Linked DNA regions of Pelorhabdus rhamnosifermentans. The protein of the gene in region 2 binds, or shares a complex with, the protein of the main gene of each other region. Links are inferred from orthologs where the notes say so. Each region holds a gene or a part of one and is shown on either strand. Other genes may lie near its edges.

What was found.
Region 1: the proteins of tig (region 2) and rpsG are in contact, whole or in part, in a crystal structure (PDB 3GTY), measured with the Thermotoga maritima proteins. The link is inferred for Pelorhabdus rhamnosifermentans from one-to-one orthologs. Residues at the interface, in WP_004081061.1 of Thermotoga maritima: Glu122, Val124, Val129, Leu130, Tyr133, Glu188, Gly259, Ile262, Tyr263, Glu266, Ser270, Glu273, Gln274, Glu277, Arg308, Gln311, Ile312, Ser315, Tyr316, Glu325, Arg329, Arg336, Leu363, Phe366, Trp367, Arg373, Leu377, Arg381, Leu384, Glu387; in WP_004081843.1 of Thermotoga maritima: Lys34, Lys52, Lys55, Glu59, Arg62, Gln63, Glu66, Asn67, Lys69, Val71, Arg95, Ala109, Lys110, Lys111, Gly112, Arg113, Pro114, Glu117, Glu121, Ile124, Ala125, Tyr127, Asn128, Asn129, Thr130, Gly131, Lys135, Asp139, Arg142, Met143.

What each region holds. Positions count from the first base shown.
Region 1 is NZ_JAHGVE010000010.1:43,491-54,912, reverse strand. What follows is about bases 8,729-11,422. They hold rpsG (30S ribosomal protein S7), read right to left. Parts: upstream 10,464-11,422; coding sequence 9,993-10,463; downstream 8,729-9,992. Other genes in these bases: rpoC (DNA-directed RNA polymerase subunit beta'), read right to left, coding at 11,410-11,422; Ga0466249_RS13260 (ribosomal L7Ae/L30e/S12e/Gadd45 family protein), read right to left, coding at 10,971-11,213; rpsL (30S ribosomal protein S12), read right to left, coding at 10,510-10,884; fusA (elongation factor G), read right to left, coding at 8,729-9,971. Also shown: rplE (50S ribosomal protein L5), read right to left, coding at 2-541; rplX (50S ribosomal protein L24), read right to left, coding at 563-901; rplN (50S ribosomal protein L14), read right to left, coding at 926-1,294; rpsQ (30S ribosomal protein S17), read right to left, coding at 1,335-1,610; rpmC (50S ribosomal protein L29), read right to left, coding at 1,685-1,888; rplP (50S ribosomal protein L16), read right to left, coding at 1,888-2,334; rpsC (30S ribosomal protein S3), read right to left, coding at 2,334-3,005; rplV (50S ribosomal protein L22), read right to left, coding at 3,027-3,359; rpsS (30S ribosomal protein S19), read right to left, coding at 3,381-3,662; rplB (50S ribosomal protein L2), read right to left, coding at 3,688-4,515; rplW (50S ribosomal protein L23), read right to left, coding at 4,546-4,836; rplD (50S ribosomal protein L4), read right to left, coding at 4,836-5,459; rplC (50S ribosomal protein L3), read right to left, coding at 5,491-6,132; rpsJ (30S ribosomal protein S10), read right to left, coding at 6,148-6,459; tuf (elongation factor Tu), read right to left, coding at 6,615-7,817; more of fusA, read right to left, coding at 7,890-8,728.
Region 2 is NZ_JAHGVE010000002.1:179,853-191,445, reverse strand. The notes cover bases 3,442-6,306. They hold tig (trigger factor), read right to left. Parts: upstream 5,591-6,306; coding sequence 4,292-5,590; downstream 3,442-4,291. Other genes in these bases: Ga0466249_RS04085 (radical SAM/SPASM domain-containing protein), read left to right, coding at 6,051-6,306; clpP (ATP-dependent Clp endopeptidase proteolytic subunit ClpP), read right to left, coding at 3,651-4,256; clpX (ATP-dependent Clp protease ATP-binding subunit ClpX), read right to left, coding at 3,442-3,638. Outside these bases: lon (endopeptidase La), read right to left, coding at 1-353; ATP-dependent protease LonB, read right to left, coding at 515-2,203; more of clpX, read right to left, coding at 2,373-3,441; more of Ga0466249_RS04085, read left to right, coding at 6,307-7,280; Ga0466249_RS04080 (hypothetical protein), read right to left, coding at 7,454-7,606; Ga0466249_RS04075 (APC family permease), read left to right, coding at 8,098-9,936; Ga0466249_RS04070 (PTS sugar transporter subunit IIA), read right to left, coding at 10,158-10,598; Ga0466249_RS04065 (PTS fructose transporter subunit IIC), read right to left, coding at 10,598-11,593. UniProt on the Bacillus subtilis protein: Involved in protein export. Acts as a chaperone by maintaining the newly synthesized protein in an open conformation. Functions as a peptidyl-prolyl cis-trans isomerase.

The DNA.
Region 1 (11,422 bases), on a different replicon or contig from region 2:
GTTATGCGCTAAATGGCATACCCATCAGTTTCAAGAGCTCGCGAGCTTCCTCGTCGGTTTTGGCAGTTGTCACAATGATGATATCCATTCCGCGAATTTTATCGATTTTATCATACTCGATTTCCGGGAAAATCAGTTGTTCCTTGACGCCCAGCGTATAGTTGCCACGGCCATCAAAAGCACGAGGACTGATTCCGCGGAAGTCACGTACACGAGGAAGTGAAACATTAATCAGTTTATCTAAAAACTCATACATTCTACTTCCACGAAGCGTAACTTTCGTTCCAATCGGCATACCTTGACGAATCTTAAATGCAGCAATAGACTTTTTCGCCTTAGTAATGACGGGTTTCTGACCAGTAATTTGTGCAAGATCACCCACAGCATTATCTAATACTTTCGGATTAGCTACAGCTTCACCAACACCCATGTTAATAACAACTTTGTCAACAACCGGAATTTCCATTACGTTTTTATAACCAAATTTCTTTACTAATTCTTGCGTAACTTCATTTACATACTTATCTTTCAGGCGGGTCATGTGTCGTACCTCCTTTCCGCGTTATTTATCTTGATCAATAATTTCATTGCACTTCTTGCAAGTCCGGGCAAGTACGCCATTTGCAAGAGCCGTCTTTTTAATACGAGTAGGTTCTTTACATGATGGACAAACGAGCATTACTTTTGCGGAATGAAAAGCGGCTTCTTTTACTACGATACCGCCTTGAGGCATTTTCGCACTTGGTTTGGTGTGGCGTTTTACTTTATTGACGCCTTCCACAACAATTTTGCCTTTTTTCGGCAGTGCTTGAATGACTTTTCCTTCTTTACCTTTATCTTTACCAGACAATACTTTTACTGTATCGCCCTTTTTTACATGCATTTTAACGGTCTCGGACAAAGCAGGACACCTCCTATACTAGTACTAGATTACTTCTGGTGCCAGGGAGATGATTTTCATGAAATCTTTATCACGAAGCTCTCTGGCTACTGGTCCGAAGATACGCGTGCCTCTTGGGCTCTTATCATCTTTAATGAGCACAGCGGCATTTTCATCAAAACGGATATAAGAACCATCTGGACGACGCAGACCTTTTCTGGTACGAACGACAACAGCCTTCACGACCTCGCCTTTCTTTGCCGTTCCGCCTGGCGACGAGTCTTTTACAGCAGCGACGATAACATCACCAATGTTGGCATATTTACGATAAGAACCGCCTAAAACGCGGATACACATAATTTGTTTCGCGCCCGTGTTGTCAGCTACATTTAACATACTCTGTTGTTGGATCATCGTTATCCCTCCTTATCCACGATTTACCGATTATTTAAGATTATTTCGCTTTTTCCAGAATCTCAACGACTCTCCAACGTTTATCTTTAGATAATGGGCGGGTTTCCATGATTTTTACTGTATCGCCAATATGGCTCTCATTATTTTCATCATGGGCTTTAAACCGAGTTGTTTGTTTTACGGATTTTTTGTAAAGCGGATGCTGTACAAGACGCTCAACTGTTACAACAACAGTTTTTTCCATCTTATCGCTCACGACTTTACCAATTCTTACTTTACGGTCACTGCGTTTATCTAACACATTATTTTCATCCAACACGTGTTATAATCCCCTTTCCTTAAATATCTTTATCTGATGGCCAACGTTTTCGGGGCCTAACTAAGCTAGGATTACGCTTGCGATGCGTTTAATTCGCGTTCACGTTGGATTGTTTTTATGCGGGCGATCGTCTTTTTGATCTCACGAATACGAACTGGGTTTTCTAGTTGTCCAGTTGCATGTTGAAATCTAAGGTTAAAAAGCTCGTCTTTTAGCCCAGCTAATTTCTGTTCCAATTCAGTTGCGCTGAATTCGCGGATGTCTTTAACCTTCATTATTCGTCACCACCCACTTCTTGTTCCGGGGCCACTGTATCTTCACGTTTAACAAATTTTGTCTTGATCGGCAATTTATGTGCTGCAAGCCGCATTGCTTCACGTGCAATTTCTTCAGACACGCCAGCCATTTCAAACATGACGCGACCTGGTTTTACAACAGCTACCCAATATTCCGGCGATCCTTTGCCGCTACCCATACGAGTTTCAGCTGGTTTGGCCGTAACTGGTTTATCCGGAAATATTTTAATCCAAACTTTACCGCCACGATTGATATAACGAGTCATTGCAATACGGGCAGCTTCAATTTGACGATTTGTAATCCAAGACGGTTCAAGTGCAACAAGACCGAACTCGCCATGGCTTACTGTGTTACCACGCATAGCGCGGCCTTTCATCCGTCCGCGAAACTGCTTACGATGTTTTACTCTTTTCGGGATTAGCATTAATTTTCGCTCCCTTCTTGAGCAACAGGGGCTACTTTTTTCGCTTCAGGCAAAATCTCGCCTTTATAGATCCAGACCTTAACGCCAATACGACCATAGGTAGTATGAGCTTCGGCAGTTCCATAGTCGATATCAGCACGAAGTGTATGAAGTGGAATACTCCCTTCACGGGTACTTTCGCTGCGAGCAATTTCTGCTCCGCCCAAGCGACCACCACACATGATTTTAATGCCTTTGGCACCCATTCTCATTGTCCGGCCGATGGATTGTTTCATAGCCCGTCTGAAAGCAATACGTCTTTCCAACTGGGAAGCGATGTTTTCAGCAACTAAAGTAGCACTCAGTTCAGCATGCTTAATTTCAGCAATGTTGACATCAATCGATTTGCCTGTTAAAGCTTTTAAGTTTTTGCGGAGCTCTTCAATGCCGCTGCCGCCACGACCAATAACCATACCTGGTTTGGCTGTATGAATCGTTACTTTCGTCCGATTGGCTGCCCGCTCAGTTTCGATTTGGGAAACACCGGATGCATAAAGTTTCTGTTTAATAAATTTACGAATTTTTAAATCTTCATGGAGATTAGTAGCATAGTCTTTGTTGGCATACCATTTCGCATCCCACGTTTTGATGACACCAAGGCGAAGACCATGCGGATTAACTTTTTGACCCACTTTTATTCCCTCCCTCGCCTGTTATCTTTCTTTGACTACGATGCTCACGTGACTAGTGTGTTTCAAAATTTTAAACGCCTGTCCACGAGAACGCGGATGGATCCGCTTCAAAGTCGGGCCTTGATCAACATAGGCCTCTGAAATATAAAGATTATCAGCATTCATATCACAATTATGTTCTGCATTTGCAACTGCTGATTTGAGTACTTTTTCTAAAACTTCCGATCCAACTTTCGGCACATGCTTTAAAATTGCGAAGGCTTCGCCTACATTCTTACCGCGAATTAAATTCATTACGATGCGAATTTTGCGAGGAGCAATTCGGATGTGCTTTGCCAGTGCTTTGGCTTCCATAGTTTAACCCCCTCTCGCTCTTTACTTCAAGCCTGATGTTTTTTCGCTGCCGGCATGGCCCTTAAACGTACGGGTTGGTGCGAATTCACCAAGTTTATGACCTACCATATCTTCCGTTACGTAGACTGGCACATGTTTACGTCCATCATGAACGGCAATGGTATGCCCCACGAAAGCCGGGAGAATAGTTGAACTGCGTGACCACGTTTTAACAACTTTCTTTTCGTTGTTTTCATTCATGACGCTGATCTTTTTCATCAAGCTTTCTTGAACGAAAGGTCCTTTTTTTATCGATCTGGACACCGCTTTGGCCTCCCTTCTCTACTGTCTATTTCGTACGTCTCTTCACAATCAAGCGATCAGACGCCTTTTTAACACGTGTTCTAGCACCATAAGCATCTTTACCCCAAGGAGTAACTGGATGTTTACGACCAACAGGCGAACGTCCTTCACCACCACCATGTGGATGGTCACAAGGATTCATGGCTACACCGCGGTTAGCCGGACGAATGCCAAGCCAGCGTGAACGGCCAGCTTTACCACTTGTAATGTTCTCATGTTCCAAATGGCCAACTTGGCCAATGGTTGCACGGCAATTCACATGAACTTTGCGGATTTCACCAGAAGGTAAACGAAGCATGGCATAGTCGCCTTCTTTGGCCATAAGCTGTGCTACAGAGCCAGCACTACGAACAAGTTGTGCACCTTTACCAATTTTAAGTTCCACATTATGCACGGAAGTACCAACAGGAATATTTTTTAGTGGCAAGCAATTGCCTATTTTAATATCGGACTCTGGGCCACTTGTAATAATATCACCCATTTTTAAGCCGTTTGGTGCAATAATATAACGTTTTTCACCGTCTGCATAATTTAAAAGAGCAATACGGGAAGAACGGTTTGGATCATATTCTATCGTAGCCACTTTGGCTGGAATATTGTCTTTCGTACGTTTGAAGTCGATCAATCGGTACAATCTTTTGTGTCCACCGCCTTGATGACGAACAGTAAGACGTCCTTGATTGTTACGACCAGCATGTTGAGCAAGCCGTTCAAGTAATGACCGTTCTGGCTTATCTGTTGTAATCTCAGAAAAATCAGCAACTGTCATAAATCTTCTGGCTGGAGTATAAGGTCTAAAACTTTTAACTGACATAAGTGTCCCTCCTTTACATCAAATTGTTACTTACAGAACACCTTCGAAGAATGGAATGGTTTCGCCTGGTGCCAAAGTAATAATCGCTTTTTTATAATCAGCGCGTTTTCCTTGGGTTTTGCCCATGCGTTTCACTTTACCAAGTACACGAACCGTATTCACTTTAAGAACTCTTACTTTAAATATTTCTTCAACCGCCTGGCGGATTTCAACTTTGTTTGCTGTCAGTCTGACAACAAAAGTAAATTTGTTATCCTGCATCAAGCTCGTCGTTTTTTCCGTAATTAACGGGCGAACGATAATATCACGTGCGTTGGACATTATGCGAGCACCTCCTCAATCTTGGCGACTGCACTTTTCGTGACAAACACCTTATCATGATATAAGAGGTCAACTACGTTAAGGCCCATCGATGTAATCGTTTTAACTCCTGGAATGTTGCGTGAAGACTTTTCGACATTGTCATTCTGGTCAGCCGTAATAATCAGGGATTTTTTCTCTGATTTTAGGTTTTTCAGCATAGCAACTGCGTTTTGAGTCTTTGGTTCAGCAAATTCAATTTCTTCGAGAACAGTAAGTTCCCCATCTTGCAGTTTGGCTGTAAGAGCACCTTTAATTGCAAGACGACGTGCTTTTTTCGGCATCGAAAAAGCATAGCTTCTCGGATGGGGGCCAAAAACCGTACCGCCGCCAACCCAAATCGGTGAGCGCGTACTTCCTGAACGAGCCCGGCCAGTTCCCTTTTGCTTCCAAGGTTTTCTGCCGCCACCACGTACAAATCCTCTTGTTTTCGTTGAAGCATTGCCTTGACGTTGGTTTGCTTGCTGCATCATCACGGCTTGGTGAAGAACAGCGTCAAGAACTTCTACGTTAAATACATTATCATTTAATTCTAACTCACCGGTCTGTTCGCCGGCGATATTATATACTGCTACTTTCGGCATGTAGTTCATCCTCCTTTCTTACAACTGGCAGTTATTTTAACGGTTTCACTGTATTGCGAATGACAACGAAACTGCCTTTAGGACCTGGAATTGCACCTTTAATGAGAATCAAATTACGTGCATCATCAACGCGTTGAACAGTCAAACGCTGAATAGTCACTTGTTGACCGCCCATATGACCTGGCAGCTTTTTACCTTTAAATACATGACCGCCGCCGCCACTTGTCATTGGACCTGTTGAACCAGGTTCACGATGAGACTTGGAACCATGACCCATGGGTCCACGACTGAAATTATGACGCTTAATTGTACCAGCAAAGCCTTTACCTTTGGCTGTGCCTGTTACATCAATGACTTCACCTTCGGCAAAAGTATCCACACCAATTGTTTGGCCTACTGAATATTCCGAAGGACCTGCTAAACGCATTTCACGAATGAACTTAACGGGTTTTACACCGGCTTTATCAAAGTGACCTTTCATGGGCTGCGTCACATGTTTATCTTTAGCAGCGCCAAAACCTAGCTGCACTGCATTATAGCCATCGTTTTCAATTGTTCTATTTTGAAGTACAACGGTATTTCCTGCTTCCACAACTGTAACAGGAACGACTTTACCTTCTGCAGTAAAGATTTGCGTCATACCAAGCTTCTTACCTAAAATTGCTTTAGCCATCCCTAACACCTCCTCCTACAGCTTGATTTCAATGTCCACACCGGCTGGAAGATCCAAACGCATTAACGCGTCAACAGTTTTCGCTGTTGGTTCCAGTATGTCAATAAGACGTTTGTGCGTGCGCATTTCGAATTGCTCACGAGAATCCTTATTAACATGAGGTGAACGTAAAATCGTGAAAATATTTTTTTCTGTCGGAAGAGGAATAGGACCTGATACAAGTGCTCCACTTCTCTTTGCAGTATCGACAATTTTGACTGCACTTTGATCTAATGCCTTGTGATCATATGCTTTTAAGCGAATTCGAATCTTTTGCTGTTTCGCCATTTTTTATTGCCTCCTTATCGCCCAGTTTCATTGAACGGACAGTTCTCAGTGGAAATTCCCCTGTTTCCAGCAACCTTCCACCTCATCGCCTTGATCCCAAGAGGTCTAACAATAAGGGTGCCCCAGCACCCTTATTTGCCTCGGTTGTAATTTCCTTATGCATTAATTGCTGAAACAACGCCGGCGCCTACAGTACGGCCACCTTCACGAATTGCAAAACGAAGTCCTTCTTCCATTGCAATCGGTGTAATAAGCTCAATATCCATGCGAATATTGTCGCCAGGCATTACCATTTCTACGCCTTCTGGAAGCGTCGTCACACCCGTTACGTCTGTTGTACGGAAGTAGAACTGCGGACGATAGCCATTAAAGAACGGCGTATGACGGCCTCCTTCTTCTTTCGTCAGTACATAAACTTGTGCCGAAAATTTCGTGTGAGGTTTAATTGAAGCTGGTTTTGCAAGTACTTGACCACGTTCAATTTCTTTTCTTTCAACACCACGCAGCAGTACGCCAATGTTGTCTCCTGCTACAGCGCTGTCTAACAGTTTTCTGAACATTTCAAGACCTGTTACAACCGTTGCTTTTGGTTTTTCTGTCATTCCGACGATTTCAATAGTATCACTTACTTTGATTTCGCCTCTTTCTACACGACCTGTAGCAACTGTGCCACGACCGGTAATTGTGAAGACATCTTCTACTGGCATCAAGAACGGTTTGTCCGTGTCGCGCGTAGGTGTTGGAATGTATTCATCAACAGCATCCATTAATTCATGTATCTTACCGCACCATTCGCATTCGCGTTTACCGCAGCCACATTCAAGTGCTTTAACAGCGGATCCTGTAATAATTGGAATATCATCACCAGGGAATTCATAGCTTGATAACAATTCACGTACTTCCATTTCTACCAATTCAATCAGTTCAGGATCATCAACAAGGTCCATCTTGTTTAAGAATACGACCATTGCTGGTACGCCAACCTGACGGGACAGCAGAATGTGTTCACGAGTCTGAGGCATTGGGCCGTCAGCAGCGCTACAAACAAGGATAGCACCATCCATCTGTGCAGCACCTGTGATCATGTTTTTTACATAGTCAGCATGGCCTGGGCAGTCAACATGGGCATAGTGACGTTTCTCTGTTTCATATTCCACATGTGCCGTATTAATCGTAATTCCACGTTCTCTTTCTTCTGGAGCCTTATCAATCATGTCATACGCCATGAATTCTGCACCGCCTGCTTTTGCCAGTGTCATGGTAATTGCAGCCGTTAAAGAAGTCTTGCCATGATCGACGTGACCGATGGTGCCAATATTAACATGGGGTTTGTTTCTTTCAAACTTTTTCTTAGCCATTGTTATTTTTGCCTCCTAATATCTTTAATTTGTAAGTCTAGTGAATTTATTCATATTTGAGCAACTCAATGCTTAAGCATGACCCTTGACTTTGGTAACAATTGCCTCAGCAATATTCTTTGGAACATCTTCATAATGGTCAAATTCCATGGAATAATTGCCGCGACCCTGTGTTCTAGACCGAAGGTCTGTTGCATAACCAAACATTTCAGCAAGTGGGACAAAGGCTCGAATGTCTTGAGCACCATTACGTGACTCCATACCTTCAATTCGTCCACGGCGAGAGTTCAAATCGCCAATAACATCACCCATGTAGTCTTCAGGAACAACAACTTCAACCTTCATGTACGGTTCAAGAATGGTTGGGCTGGCTTTTGCAGCACCTGCTTTAAAGCCCATGGAACCAGCAATCTTAAATGCCATTTCTGAAGAGTCAACATCATGATAAGAACCATCATAGACAATGACTTTAACGTCAACCATGGGATATCCGGCTACAACACCATTTTGCATGGCCTCTTTAACACCGGCTTCAATTGGAGAAATATATTCACGTGGAATGGCCCCGCCAACGACTTTATTTTCAAAGCTGAAGCCAGTTCCTGGTTCTTGTGGAACCAATTCTAACCAGCAATGACCATATTGACCACGGCCACCAGATTGACGAACAAATTTACCTTCTGCCTTGACTTGCTTACGAATCGTTTCGCGGTAAGCAACCTGCGGTTTACCAACAGTACAATCTACTTTGAATTCACGCAGCATCCGGTCAACGATGATGTCTAAATGAAGCTCACCCATACCAGAAATAATTGTTTGACCTGTTTCCTGGTCAGTACGCATTCTGAAGGTTGGATCTTCCTCAGCCAGACGAGCGAGAGCAACGCCCATTTTTTCTTGGTCAGCCTTTGTTTTCGGTTCAACAGCTACTGAAATAACTGGTTCAGGGAAAACCATGGATTCCAAAATAATGGGGTGCTTTTCATCACAAAGCGTATCCCCTGTCGTCGTATCTTTCAAGCCAACAGCAGCAGCAATATCGCCTGTATAGACAATTTCAATTTCCTCACGATGATTGGCATGCATTTGCAAAATACGGCCAATACGTTCTCTTTTACCCTTCGTCGAGTTAAAGACATAAGAGCCTGATGCAAGCTGACCGGAATAAACGCGGAAGAAAGCGAGCTTACCAACATAAGGATCAGCCATAATCTTAAAGGCCAATGCCGAAAACGGTTTGCTATCATCAGAAGGACGTTCGTCCTCTTCGTTTGTATCAGGGTTTACACCTTTAATTGCCGGTACGTCAATTGGAGCTGGCATAAAATCAACCACTGCATCCAAGAGCGGCTGCACACCCTTGTTCTTATAGGAAGAACCACAGAGAACAGGAGTCATTTTACAAGCAATCGTTGCTTTACGGATGGTGCTTTTGATTTCATCTACCGTAAGTTCTTCGCCCTCAAGGTATTTCATCATTAACTCATCGTCATTTTCAGCAACAATGTCCAATAAATTCTGGCGGTATTTATCAGCCAATTCCTTCATGTCAGCAGGAATTTCTTCTGAATCACTTGTTTTGCCAAGGTCATCATGATAAACAACGGCTTTCATTTCAATCAAATCAATTAGACCGATATAAGTATCTTCGAAACCAATCGGCAATTGAATGGGAACAGGATGGGCACCCAACCGTTCTTTCATCATGTCGATAACCCGATAAAAATCTGCACCAGTAATATCCATTTTGTTTACATACGCAATACGAGGAACATTGTATTTGTCAGCTTGACGCCATACAGTTTCCGATTGAGGCTCTACACCGCCTTTTGCACAAAAGACAGCTACTGAACCATCAAGTACGCGCAGTGAACGTTCTACTTCAACTGTAAAGTCCACGTGTCCTGGTGTGTCAATAATATTAACGCGATGACCTTTCCATTGGGCCGTAGTGGCTGCTGAGGTAATGGTAATACCCCGCTCTTGTTCTTGCACCATCCAGTCCATTGTTGCAGCGCCATCATGAACTTCACCGATTTTGTGTACCTTGCCTGTATAGAAGAGAATACGTTCTGTTGTCGTGGTTTTACCAGCGTCGATATGGGCCATGATGCCGATATTACGAGTGTTTTCAAGACTAAACTGTCTGGCCACTATCTCTCACTCCTCACTGTTTTACCACCGATAATGAGCAAATGCCTTATTGGCTTCCGCCATTTTATGGGTATCATCTTTTTTCTTTACAGCTGATCCTGTATTATTTGCTGCATCCATTAATTCAGCAGCAAGTCTTTCGTGCATGGTTTTTTCACCGCGTTCACGGCTATATTTTACCATCCAACGAATTCCAAGTGTCAGACGACGATCTGGACGAACTTCGATTGGCACCTGATAGTTTGCACCACCTACACGGCGAGCTTTTACTTCTAAAACAGGCATTACATTTTTCATGGCCTGTTCAAATACTTCTAATGGATCCTTGCCAGTTTTGGCTCTCATAATTTCAAAAGCATTATAAACAATGCTTTCTGCTATGCCTTTTTTACCATCTAGCATAACTTTATTGATGAATCGAGTAACAATTTTAGAATTGTATACTGGATCTGGCAGCACGTCACGCTTTGGTACAGCACCTTTTCTCGGCATGAAAATTTCCCTCCTTCATACAAAACTCTTTGCGATGATTGACGTCTTATTTCTTAGCACGTTTGGCACCGTATTTTGATCTACTTTGATTACGTTTCTGCACACCTGCGGTGTCAAGAGCACCACGGATAATGTGATAACGAACACCTGGTAAGTCTTTTACCCTGCCACCACGAATTAGAACAACACTATGTTCTTGCAAGTTATGGCCAATACCAGGGATGTAAGCAGTCACTTCAATACCATTCGTTAAACGTACCCTCGCTACTTTACGTAAAGCGGAGTTTGGTTTTTTAGGAGTTGTTGTATATACTCTCGTACAAACACCACGCTTTTGCGGGCTTTCTTTCAGTGCTGGCGCAGTGGATTTTTTCTCCATTGTCTGTCTGCCTTTGCGTACTAACTGGTTAATTGTTGGCATAATCGCACCTCCTTCCCATAAATCAGATTGATACTTATAAAAAATTTCACCAAATAATAATATGGTAAAATGTTTTAACAACGAAACTACCCAAGAATAGCTACTGCAGCTGCACCCACTTCAATCCCACAGGTTTTTCCTAATTCAGCCATGGAAGGTGCCTGTTCTACTACAATATTTTTATCTTTGCACAACAACTTTAGCGGATCTGTAATCCGTTGATCTGCATCTTTCGCAATAATGACGCGGATTGCCAAACCTTTTTCTACAGCTTTTGTGACTTGTTTGGTGCCGATGACCTTTTTCACATCTTTAAGTCCTTCAGACATCTCACCACTCCCTATACTAAGCAAAAATCCTGGAAATCTTTTGTTTTGCAGTTGAACACTTTGATATTTTATCACTCTCTACCACAGATGTCAACAATTCTTCTAATAAAATCAATACTTTTTATGCACACGGTGTCGTGTGTGTCACAAGTAAGAAATTGAGCGCATAAAATCTGCGCTCAATCCTTGTTTTCAGTTATTCGCTGACT
Region 2 (11,593 bases):
TCTTCAGCAGAAAACTCTTCAATTTCGACGGAGTAATAAGGATCAAAACTCATATAGCTGACAATTTTTGCTCTATATAAGCCCTCCACAAGAACACGGATCGTCCCACCTGGCAATTTTAGTAACTGTTTTATTTCAGCAATGGTACCAATTTCAAAAATATCCTCCGCTGCCGGTTGATCATTTTGGGCCTCTTTTTGCGTTGCCAACATAATCAACCTATCATGTACCATTGACTCTTCCAAAGCATTAATCGATTTTTCCCGTCCCACGTCTAAATGAATAATCATATATGGGTAAACCAATATGCCCCTAAGCGGCAATAATGGTATCATTTTCTTCGTAGTTGACATATTTGCGCCTCCTTTAATACTTCTTTTCTTACAACAGCTATAGTGTAGTCATTTTTCATCCTGTACCGACCTTACCTATACATATTCTTACCTTTTCGTCAAATTCCTTTCTTCAATTACAAGAGTAGCCGGGTAAGTTTCCCGGCTACTCTTATGAAACCCTATAATGGCATGGCAAGCTTGGATCGGGGCTTGTTTGCAGGAGGCGAAACAACTTCTAATTTAACTGTCTCACTTTCTTGCATAAGCGCCACACTCAGCACCTCATCAAGTGTCTCGACAGGAATCACTTCAATACCCGCCTCTAAAAATACTTCCTGATAATTTTCTTTTGGAATGATTACCTTTTGGGCTCCGGCTTGTTTTGCTGCCAAAATCTTAGAAGCCACACCACCCACAGGTTTGACAAAGCCCCGAATGGATAACTCACCAGTCAATGCCACCTTGTTATCAACGGGAATGTTTTTTACCGCCGAATAAATTGCAGTGGCAATGCTCACCCCAGCTGAAGGCCCATCAATAGGACCCGCCGTAGGAAAATTCACGTGAATATCACAGGAATTAAAATCAATTTGAAACCGATTCGTAAGAACTGTAGCCACATTATCTACCGAACTCTTAGCCATACTTTTACGCTTTAGTGTTTTCCCTGATGATCCCATCTGTTCCTCATCAACAATGCCTGTAATGATGATTTTTCCCTGACCTGCCTCATTCGTCTTGGCGGATGCTTCAATCTCCATCACCATCCCCATACCTGGACCATAAACGGCAAGACCATTGACAATGCCAACCTGCGGAATACTCGCAATTTTCTTTTCCGGCCTTGGACTATACTGACCAAAATTAATAATCCATTGAATATCTTGCTGTAAGATCTGCTGACGCTGCTCATTCATAGCAATACCGGCTGCAATTTGAATAATATTAACAGCTTCCCGTCCATTCGTGGCATAACGCTTCAAAACCTCAACAGCCTCTTTATCGATAGAAAAATGAATTTTATCTACTGCTCCTAAAGCAATTCGGCCAATTTCATCCGGAAAAAGCGGGCGAAAATAAATTTCGACACAACGTGACCGAATGGCTGGTGGAATATCTTGCGGCAAGCGTGTTGTAGCACCAACTAAACGAAAATCAGCAGGTAATCCATTTTGAAAAATATCATGAATATGAACAGGAATATTCGTATCTTCGCTATTATAATAGGAACTGTCTAGAAATACTTTCCGGTCTTCTAATACCTTTAGTAGTTTATTCATTTGGATGGGATGAAGTTCACCAATTTCGTCGATGAAAAGAACTCCCCCATGGGCCTTGGTTACAGCACCTGGCTTAGGTTGAGGAATACCCGCTATTCCAAGCGGCCCTGCACCTTGATAAATAGGATCGTGAACCGTACCAATTAAAGGATCTGCAATACCTCGTTCATCAAATCGAGCTGTTGTAGCATCTAACTCCGTAAAGTTCGCAGTATCACCAAAAGGCGATAGGGGATTTTTTTTGGCTTCCTGCAATATCAGCCGGGCTGCGGCAGTTTTTCCCACCCCAGGCGGACCATAAACAAGCACATGCTGAGGATTGGGGCCGCATAAAGCGGCTCTTAGGGCTTTAAGAGCTTCCTCCTGTCCAATGATCTCGTTAAAATTACTGGGTCGTGTTCTTTCAGATAAAGGTTCCGTCAGGGAAATCGAACGCATTTTTTGTAATTTATCAATCTCTTTTTTTGATTCTCGATCAACAGCCACCTTATTCCCTTGCTGAGATTTTAGGAGATTCCAGAAATACAGTCCAATGACCACTGCAAAGAAAAACTGAATCATCGTGAAAATATTCGTTGCATATTCCAACTGACTAAGTCCTCCCTTCCATGTCTAATCATTTGAACAATCATAGACTTATGTACAGAATTAGTATAGACAGGCCGACTCATTTTATCCGAAAGAAAAAAAGAGATTTGTAAAAAAAAATGAGAGAATTAGATTCTCTCATTTTTAACCATTTCTTGACCAGGACTAATTATGCTGATGCTTCTTTTTTCTTGCTTTTTTTTTCACCAGCCGTGACAATCACAGGTTCCTCCGTACTTAGAACAACCTCTTTCGTGACAACACATTTTGATACATCTGTACGCGAAGGAACTTCATACATCACATTACGCATGATGCCTTCAATAATAGCACGAAGCCCTCTGGCACCTGTATTACGTTTAATAGCTTCGTCGGCAATGGCTTTAAGAGCATCGTCCTTAAACTCCAGTTGCACATCATCCATTTCAAGGAATTTTTGATATTGCTTAATCAAGGCATTTTTGGGTTCCAGAAGGATGCGGACAAGAGACTCTTCATCAAGAGCGTCAAGTGTCACAATAATGGGTAAACGCCCCACGAACTCTGGAATCAAACCAAATTTCAACAAGTCTTCCGGCAACATTTGCTGTAAGAGCTCGCCTACTTTGCGTTTCTCCTTGGTCTTTATATCTGCACCAAATCCCATGTTCTTTTTACCAATTCTAGCACTAATAATACGATCAATGCTGTCAAAAGCGCCACCACAAATGAACAAAATATTGGTTGTATCAATCTGAATAAATTCCTGATGAGGATGTTTCCGTCCACCTTGAGGCGGCACACTGGCCACAGTACCTTCCAGAATCTTTAACAAAGCCTGTTGAACACCCTCGCCAGAAACATCACGTGTAATAGAAGGATTCTCAGACTTACGAGCGATTTTATCAATTTCATCAATATAGACAATGCCCTTTTCAGCTTTCTCTACATCATAATCAGCGGCTTGGATCAACTTAAGCAAAATGTTTTCAACATCTTCCCCCACATAGCCTGCTTCAGTTAAGGACGTAGCATCAGCAATAGCAAAAGGCACATTGAGTATCTTAGCAAGCGTTTGGGCAAGTAATGTCTTACCACTACCGGTTGGTCCTAACATAACAATATTGGATTTTTGCAGTTCCACATCATCCATTTTAGAACCAATATTGATGCGCTTATAATGATTATACACAGCAACAGCTAATGTCTTTTTAGCACTTTCCTGACCAATAACGTATTGATCTAAAATCGCCTTGATGTCCTTCGGCTTGGGAATTTCCTTCATATCGACATCAATTGCCTCGCCGAGCTCCTCTTCAATAATTTCATTACATAACTCAATGCATTCATCACAAATATAGACGCCGGGACCAGCTACTAACTTTTTGACTTGTTCTTGTAGCTTACCGCAAAAAGAGCATTTCAATTGACCTCTGTCATCTCCAAACTTCAACATGTTATCACCTCTCTATTTGGAAGTCTCCTTTTGTTTATCATTGCGAGTAATTACTGCATCAATCAAACCGTAATCCATGGCTTCCTGGCTCGACATGAAAAAATCGCGTTCCACATCATGCTTAATCTTTTCCATCGTTTGGCCAGTATGACGAACGAGCATTTCATTCCCCACTTCACGCAAGCGCAAAATTTCACGGGCATGAATTTCAATATCCGTCGCTTGACCTTGCGCTCCACCATGAGGCTGATGAATCATAATACGCGCGTAAGGTAAAGCATAGCGTTTACCCTTGGCGCCAGCAGTCAAGAGTAATGCTGCCATGCTGGCGGCACTACCTAAACAAATAGTCGACACATCCGGTTTAATATACTGCATGGTGTCATAAATCGCCAGTCCTGCTGTCACAACACCGCCTGGACTGTTAATATAAATATGAATATCCTTATCAGGATCTTCCGATTCCAAAAATAAGAGTTGTGCAATAACAAGGTTAGCCATATTATCATCAATCGGCCCACCAATAAACACAATACGATCTTTTAACAGGCGTGAGTAAATATCATAAGCCCGTTCACCACGATTTGATTGTTCAACTACCATCGGCACAAAATTCATTTAACACACCCCGGTTCATATATTCTAAGCTAATTTTATGCTTGTTCAACAGTTTCAACAGTATCCATAATCAGGCCAAGCGCCTTTTTACGCAAAACTGTTCTGCCAAGAGCACCAATATTTCCCTGTTCCGTAATAATTTTGCGAACTTCTTCTACAGTCGTTTGATAAGTTTCAGCCATAGCTAAAGTTTCAGCATCTAAATCTTCAGCAGCCACTTCCAGCTTTTCTTCTTTCGCAATGGCTTCCAACAAAAGATCGACTTTCACATTAGCTAAAGCACTCTCGCGATAATTTTTCTTCAAATCATTCATATCCGTATGAACATATTCTAAATACTTATCAAGCTGCATACCGCGATTTTCCAAGTTGATTGCCAAATCCTGAATCATAATATTCACTCTGTCATCAACCATAATATCAGGAATATCCATCTGAGCATTATCTACGGCCGTTTTGACAACATTATTTTTAAATTCCCGTTCGGCCTTTTCCTTCGCAGCCTCTTCTAACTTATTCTTCAAATCAGTCTTTAATTCCTCCAAGGTCGCAAAATCACTGACATCCTTAGCGAATTCATCGTCAAGCTCCGGCAATTCCTTACGCTTAATATCTTGAATGGCTACTTTAAATTCTGCTTCTTTACTTGCCAATTCCTTTACAAAGTAGTCATCCGGGAAAGTTACTTTAACTGTCCGATCCTCACCACTTTTAGCGCCAATGAGTTGATCTTCAAAGCCAGGAATAAAGCTGCCTGAACCTACTTCTAATGGATAGCCTTGGCCATCGCCACCTTTAAACGGCTCTCCATCAACAAAGCCTTCAAAATCGATAATAGCAAAATCACCTTTCGCTAAAACAGCATCAGGGACTACAATCATTTTCGCCTGACGACTACGCATGTCGTCCAACTGCTTTTCTACCTCTTCGTCTTTCACTTCTGCTTTCACTTCGGCAATTTTCAAAGCCTTATATTGACCAAGTGTCACTTCTGGCTTAACAATCACAGTTGCTTTAAATACGCAAGGTTCGTCTTCTTTTAATGTAATAACATCAATTTCAGGCCGACTCACAACTTCCAGTTTTTGTTCTTCAAGAGCCTTACCATAAGCGTTAGGTACAATGAAATCAAAAGCTTCCTCAAGGATCGCTTCTTTACCAATACGCATTTCTAAAATTTTGCGAGGGGTTTTTCCTTTACGGAAACCAGGAATATTGACCTTTGCTGCTAATTTTTGATAAGCTCTGTTAACAGCTTTTCCTACTTCCTCCTGTGGAACTTCCACTTCTAATACGGCTTTATGATTGTCTATTCTTTCCACTGTTACTTTCATTTATGCGATATCCTCCCTTAGTAAATACTGACCATGCTTGCCCTGTTCTATCTTAGTGTTCCATAAATGGCTAATTGTCAATGCTAATTGTGACTCGAAGCAAAAAAAATACAAACAGGTTGGACAAATTCCAGCATGCCATGCCTAATATATTACCATAATTGTATAACAAAAACAACAAAAATGCAAAAAACCCAGTACATAACTGGGTTTTTAATCATCTATGGAGCGGAAGACGAGATTCGAACTCGCGACCCTCGCCTTGGCAAGGCGATGCTCTACCACTGAGCTACTTCCGCACAACATTTTTACGACTTGTTTATTATAACCAACACGTTGAATTTTGTCAACATAAAATCATCATTTTCTATCATGACTTTTTTTGTACAAGCACAATCGGAATATGAGAGGAATAAAAATAACTAAGAGTTGTTTATGGAAGCAAAAAGGAGTGGTATCATTGTATTTTCGATTACGTGATCATTGCAAACTTGTAGAAGGAACAGCACGCGGCGCCATTTATAATCTCAAGACAGGCAAGGTCCATTCCATTAATGGTCACGCAGTAAAACTTCTTCGTTTATGCGAAAATCAGGATTTAGGAAGCCTAGTTCCCCATGATACTCCACACAACAATTCCTATGATTTTTTCGATAAGCTCGTGACTTTAGAACTGGCTGATTATTATTATCATGAGCCTCAACAATCGGTGCCACCAAAAGCTTCTCCTGTCAAGCTAGACTTTCTCTGGCTTGAATTAACATCTGCTTGCAATAACAAGTGCCTACACTGCTACGCCACAAGTGGCCCCAACTGTGAGAAACAACAAGTTCCCCATGAAGTCTGGCTTAAAGTCATGGAAGAAGCTTTTCAGTCCGGAGCCCGAGCTATTCAGTTCATCGGTGGCGAACCACTCCTCTACCCAAAGTGGCGCGAACTTATTGTAACAGCTCATAAACTAGGGTACGAGTACATTGAAATTTTTTCCAATGCTACGCTGATTACAACAGAAGACATTGACTTTTTTAAAAAATATCAGGTCCAAATAGCCACAACTATTTATGCCGATAACGCAGCAGTCCATGATGCCGTTACACAACACGCAGGTAGCTTTGACCTCACACAAACTGCTATTCACCGTATACTTAATGCTGACATTCCCCTACGTATTGCTTCTATAATAATGAAGACAAATGAAAATGAAGTAGAAAATATCATGAATTTCTGCAAAAATTTAGGGGTAGAAGTCAACCCCCCCGATGTCATCCGCCCCACTGGGCGAGGGGATGATGAAAAGTTAAGACCTGATAATTATAAAAAAGCCCTTATTCAACCGCCCTTCTACACAGATAGTTTTTCTTTTTTTGAAGCACAGCACTATCACAATTGTCTAGCAGGAAAACTAGCCATAACAGCTACTGGCGATGTCATTCCCTGTATTTTTTCCCGCAATCAGCTTTGCGGAAATGTGCTAGAGAAATCCCTGCTCACAATTCTTCATGAAAAACCACTGACTGATTATTGGCAAACCACGAAAGATTGCATTACGAAATGCAAGAGTTGTGAATATCGTTATGCTTGCCATGATTGCCGTCCCCTCTCGCAAAGCTGCGATAGTCAAAGAAACTGGCTTGCCTGCCCGGCCGGTTGTTATTACAATCCTGAAACTGGAATTTGGGAGGAAAAATAAATGTTTGATGACAAAGAAGACTTTGATGAAAGAAAAGACCTTGATGATAGAGAAGACCTTGACAGAGACGACTTTGAGATTGAAGACATTGAAGATTTTGAGGAATTAGAAGACGCACCTCGCGTCACTCATTATGGATACTGTTATCCTCATCATTGCTACCCAAGGCCTTGTTATCCCGTAAAAAATTGCTGGCCTAACACATACTGTTCACCTAATACACCTTGCTCACCTAATACACCATGTTCGCCTAATACGACTTGCTCACCTAATATACCTTGTTCGCCCAATACGACTTGCTCACCTAATACACCTTGTTCGCCCAATACGACTTGCTCACCTAATACACCTTGTTCACCAAATACGGCCTGCTATCCTCGCCCTTGTTATCCTCATGGCTGTTATCCAAGACATTGCTATCCTCGTCCTTGTTATCCTCACGGATGTTATCCGCGTCGCTAAAAAGGTAAATTTTAAAAGAACATCGGTTTATCCGATGTTCTTTTTCAAGTAAAACGCCGATAAATAGAGAGATCAGGTCAAAATAGGTGTAACGAAGAGATTTATTCAACAAATCATCATTTTTAACCTGTAAATTATTATTTATACTGAAAAAGCTAGGCTTTCTTTCTTCTACAAGTTTTGTATAATTAGATGTGAGCAAAATGGTCTATAATAAGAAAGATAAATTACTCGGAGCGGCTCATCTGCGAACTCCGTAGGTCTAACCAAAATTAGGACCTTCTGAGTTTTTTTTATGCATGAAGAAAAAAAATCAATAAAATCGGTTAACTTATACTTGGAGGATGATCAAATTATGATGCACTTTTTGCGGCGCATACTTATTGGTAGACCGCTGCATAATCAAGAAATGATACGTGAAAAATTACCTAAGTGGAAAGCCTTAGCTATCTTTTCATCAGATGCTCTCTCATCTGTTGCTTATGGACCGGAACAGATAATGCTCATACTTGCTATTCCGGGTATGCTTGCTTATGGCTTTATTGGACCTGTAGCCATTGCTATTTTAATCTTACTTGCCATTGTTACTTTATCTTACGTTCAAGTAGCCAAAGCCAATCCCGGGGGCGGTGGCTCTTATGCCGTAGCCATACATAATCTCGGCGAATGGCCGGCACTTACTGCCGCTGCATCACTTTTTGCCGATTATACATTGACTGTGGCTGTCAGTGTATCCGCAGGTACGGCCGCCATTGTCTCGGCTTTTCCCGAACTGGCTGTACATCAAGTAGTGCTCGACATTTTCGTATTGTTTGGTATTTTAACGCTCATTAACCTCCGAGGTGTTCGCGAATCTTCGTCAACTTTTGTTATCCCTACTTACGCCTTTATTATTGGTATTATCGTCTTAATTGGCGCGGGTATCTTCCAATCGTTCCAAGGAACAGCTCCTGCTATTCCACCTCAGTCACTCGAAAAACAATTAAATTTTCCAGTCTTTTATCTTCTGCTTCGTGCATTTGCCAATGGCTGTAGTTCGATGACAGGTATCGAGGCTATTTCAAATGGTGTTCCCATGTTTAAGGAGCCAGAAGTAAAAAATGCCACAAAAACGACTTATTTGATGTCTGGCATTTTAGGTATCATGTTCTTTGGCATTACTTACCTCTTAATGCATTTTCATATTCTGCCTATTGAAGATGTCACAGCTTTATCACAAATTGCTGAGAAAACTTTTGGTAGAGGCTTTATGTACTACTACATCCAGATTACAACCATGCTTGTCCTGTATTTAGCAGCGAATACCTCCTTTAACGGCTTGCCGCCACTTCTCTCCATTTTAGCCAAAGATGGCTATATGCCCCGCTATCTTGGCACACGAGGCGAACGTCTCAGCTTTTCTAACGGCATCATCTTACTTAGCATAACAGCGGGACTACTCATTTTCTTCTATGACGGCAACACAGAAAATCTCATTTCTCTCTATGCCATTGGCGTATTTCTATCTTTTACCATCGCACAAAGCGGTATGGTTGTACACTGGCGTAAAGAACAAGGTTCAGGCTGGATGATCCGCGCCGTACTCAATGCTTTCGGCGCCGTCATTACAGGGATTGTTGTAATCATTATTCTTGTCACGAAATTCTTCTATGGCGCTTGGATGGTCATTGTCTTTATTCCTATCATGATTTTTATTTTAAAAAAAATCCGCCACCATTACAATGATATGGCTGAACAGCTTCATTTGCCTGTTGATGAAATTGAAGCTACATTCAATACACCCATTGGAAAAAATATGGTAATCGTCCCTATTGCTTCACCAACGCGCGTTGTAGCGGAGACACTCAAATATGCCAAAGCCATTTCCAATGATGTCATTGCTCTCCATATTGCCATTGATGAAGAATCAGGCAAGCGTGTAGAAAAAAAATGGGAATCCCTCCGTACAGACTTTAAACTCGTTGTTGTCTACTCACCCTATCGTCTCGTCATTCAGCCACTCATTGATTATGTATCGAAACTGGAAAAAGCAAAAGCACCGGAAGATTTTATTACTGTGCTCATTCCGGAATTTGAAACAAAAAAGAATTGGCACCGTTTGCTTCATAATCAAACAGGCTGGGTTTTACGTACCTTGCTCATTTTAAAAGACAATGTTGTTGTCACAACCATCCCCTTCCATTTAAAAAAATAACAAATAAAAGAACAAGGCCTTTTATTGCTTTTATTTTATCTTATACTAAGTAGCAAAAGACACCTGCATATGCAGGCGTCTCAGATCGTAGACAAAAATGCACCTTACGCAAAGCGTAAGGTGCATTTTGTGTTCCAAATGGCAGCGAAGAAGCGGAGGAAAAAGCCCGTTCCTGCGCTACCATGAGGCTCTATCGGCAAACGGAAACATTCCTGCATGTTTTACACTTCAGATAAATATTCCATTACTGATTTTTTATCCTTTGCCTTCAGAAGTTGATCACGGAATACCGGGTCAATCAGTTTACGCGCCAACCGTGACAGCACCTGCAGATGTAAATTATCCGCACCGTCGCCTGCCGCAATCATAAATATCAGATGTGCCAGACTTTCGTCTTCGCTCTTATAATCCACACCCTCCTTAACAATTCCAAAAGCCACCCGTGTTTCCTTGACAGCTTTCGTTTTTGCATGCGGTATGGCGATGTCAAAGCCAATTTCCGTGGTTGACAACTTTTCTCTAGCCCAGATGCACTGCTTATACAGTTCCTTATCCGAAAGAACGCCCGCCTCATCCAGCATCGTTACCATTTGATCGATAACATCCTCCCGTGTTTTAGCCTGTAAATCTATACAAATCGTATCTTCTGCAAATAAATTCATCAATCTTCTGCTACCATCTTTCTAGTTACGCCATAAATAACTGCCCCGACAACCGAACCAGCAAGAATGCAAAGCACCCAGGTAAGAGGCTGGTCGACAAGGGCCAGAATCAGGAAACCGCCATGCGGTGCCGGTACCTGAACCTTCATTATATACGTCAAAACCGCCGAAATGGAGGAACCAAGCATCAAAATCGGAATAACCGTCAATGGAGATTTAGCCGCGAACGGAATAGCGCCTTCCGTGATATGCGTACAGCCCAAAATATAGTTTACTAAGCCAGCTGCCCGCTCGTCCTTGGTAAATTTATTTTTGAATATCGTCGTAGAAATCGCAACAAGAATCGGCGGTGTGATACAAGCTGCGGAAACCCCTGCCATGAAATAATAATTACCTTGACCGAGAAGCAATGTGCCCGTAACATAAGCCGCTTTGTTTACTGGACCGCCCATATCAAAAGCACTCATGCAACCGATTACGATACCCAGAATAATTGGATTTGAATTCTGCAAATTTGACAAAAAGCTCATCATACTCGCATTAATTGTTGCTACTGGATCAGCAAGCAGGTACATGACGACCCCGACAACGACAACACTGACAAGCGGTACAAGGAAAATGGATTTGAGCCCTTCAAACTGTTTTGGCAGTCCAGACATGGATTTAATTAAGAAAAATGCTACATAACCAGCCAAGAAACCACCAAGAATACCGCCGATAAAACCAGAACCCGTAGCTGTCGCAATCGTACCGGCTACAAAACCCGCAACAAGGCCCGGACGATCTGCTATGGATTGCGCGATATATGCTGTTAGGATCGGAACCATGAGTCCCATGGAATAGCCGCCAATTTGTTTTAACAAGGCCGCGGTCGGATTATACTGATCCGATGTCGGATCGAAAGAATAAATCCCCCATAAGAATGAAATGGCGATGAGTACACCACCGGCTACAACGAACGGAATCATATGCGATACGCCGCTCATGAGATGTTT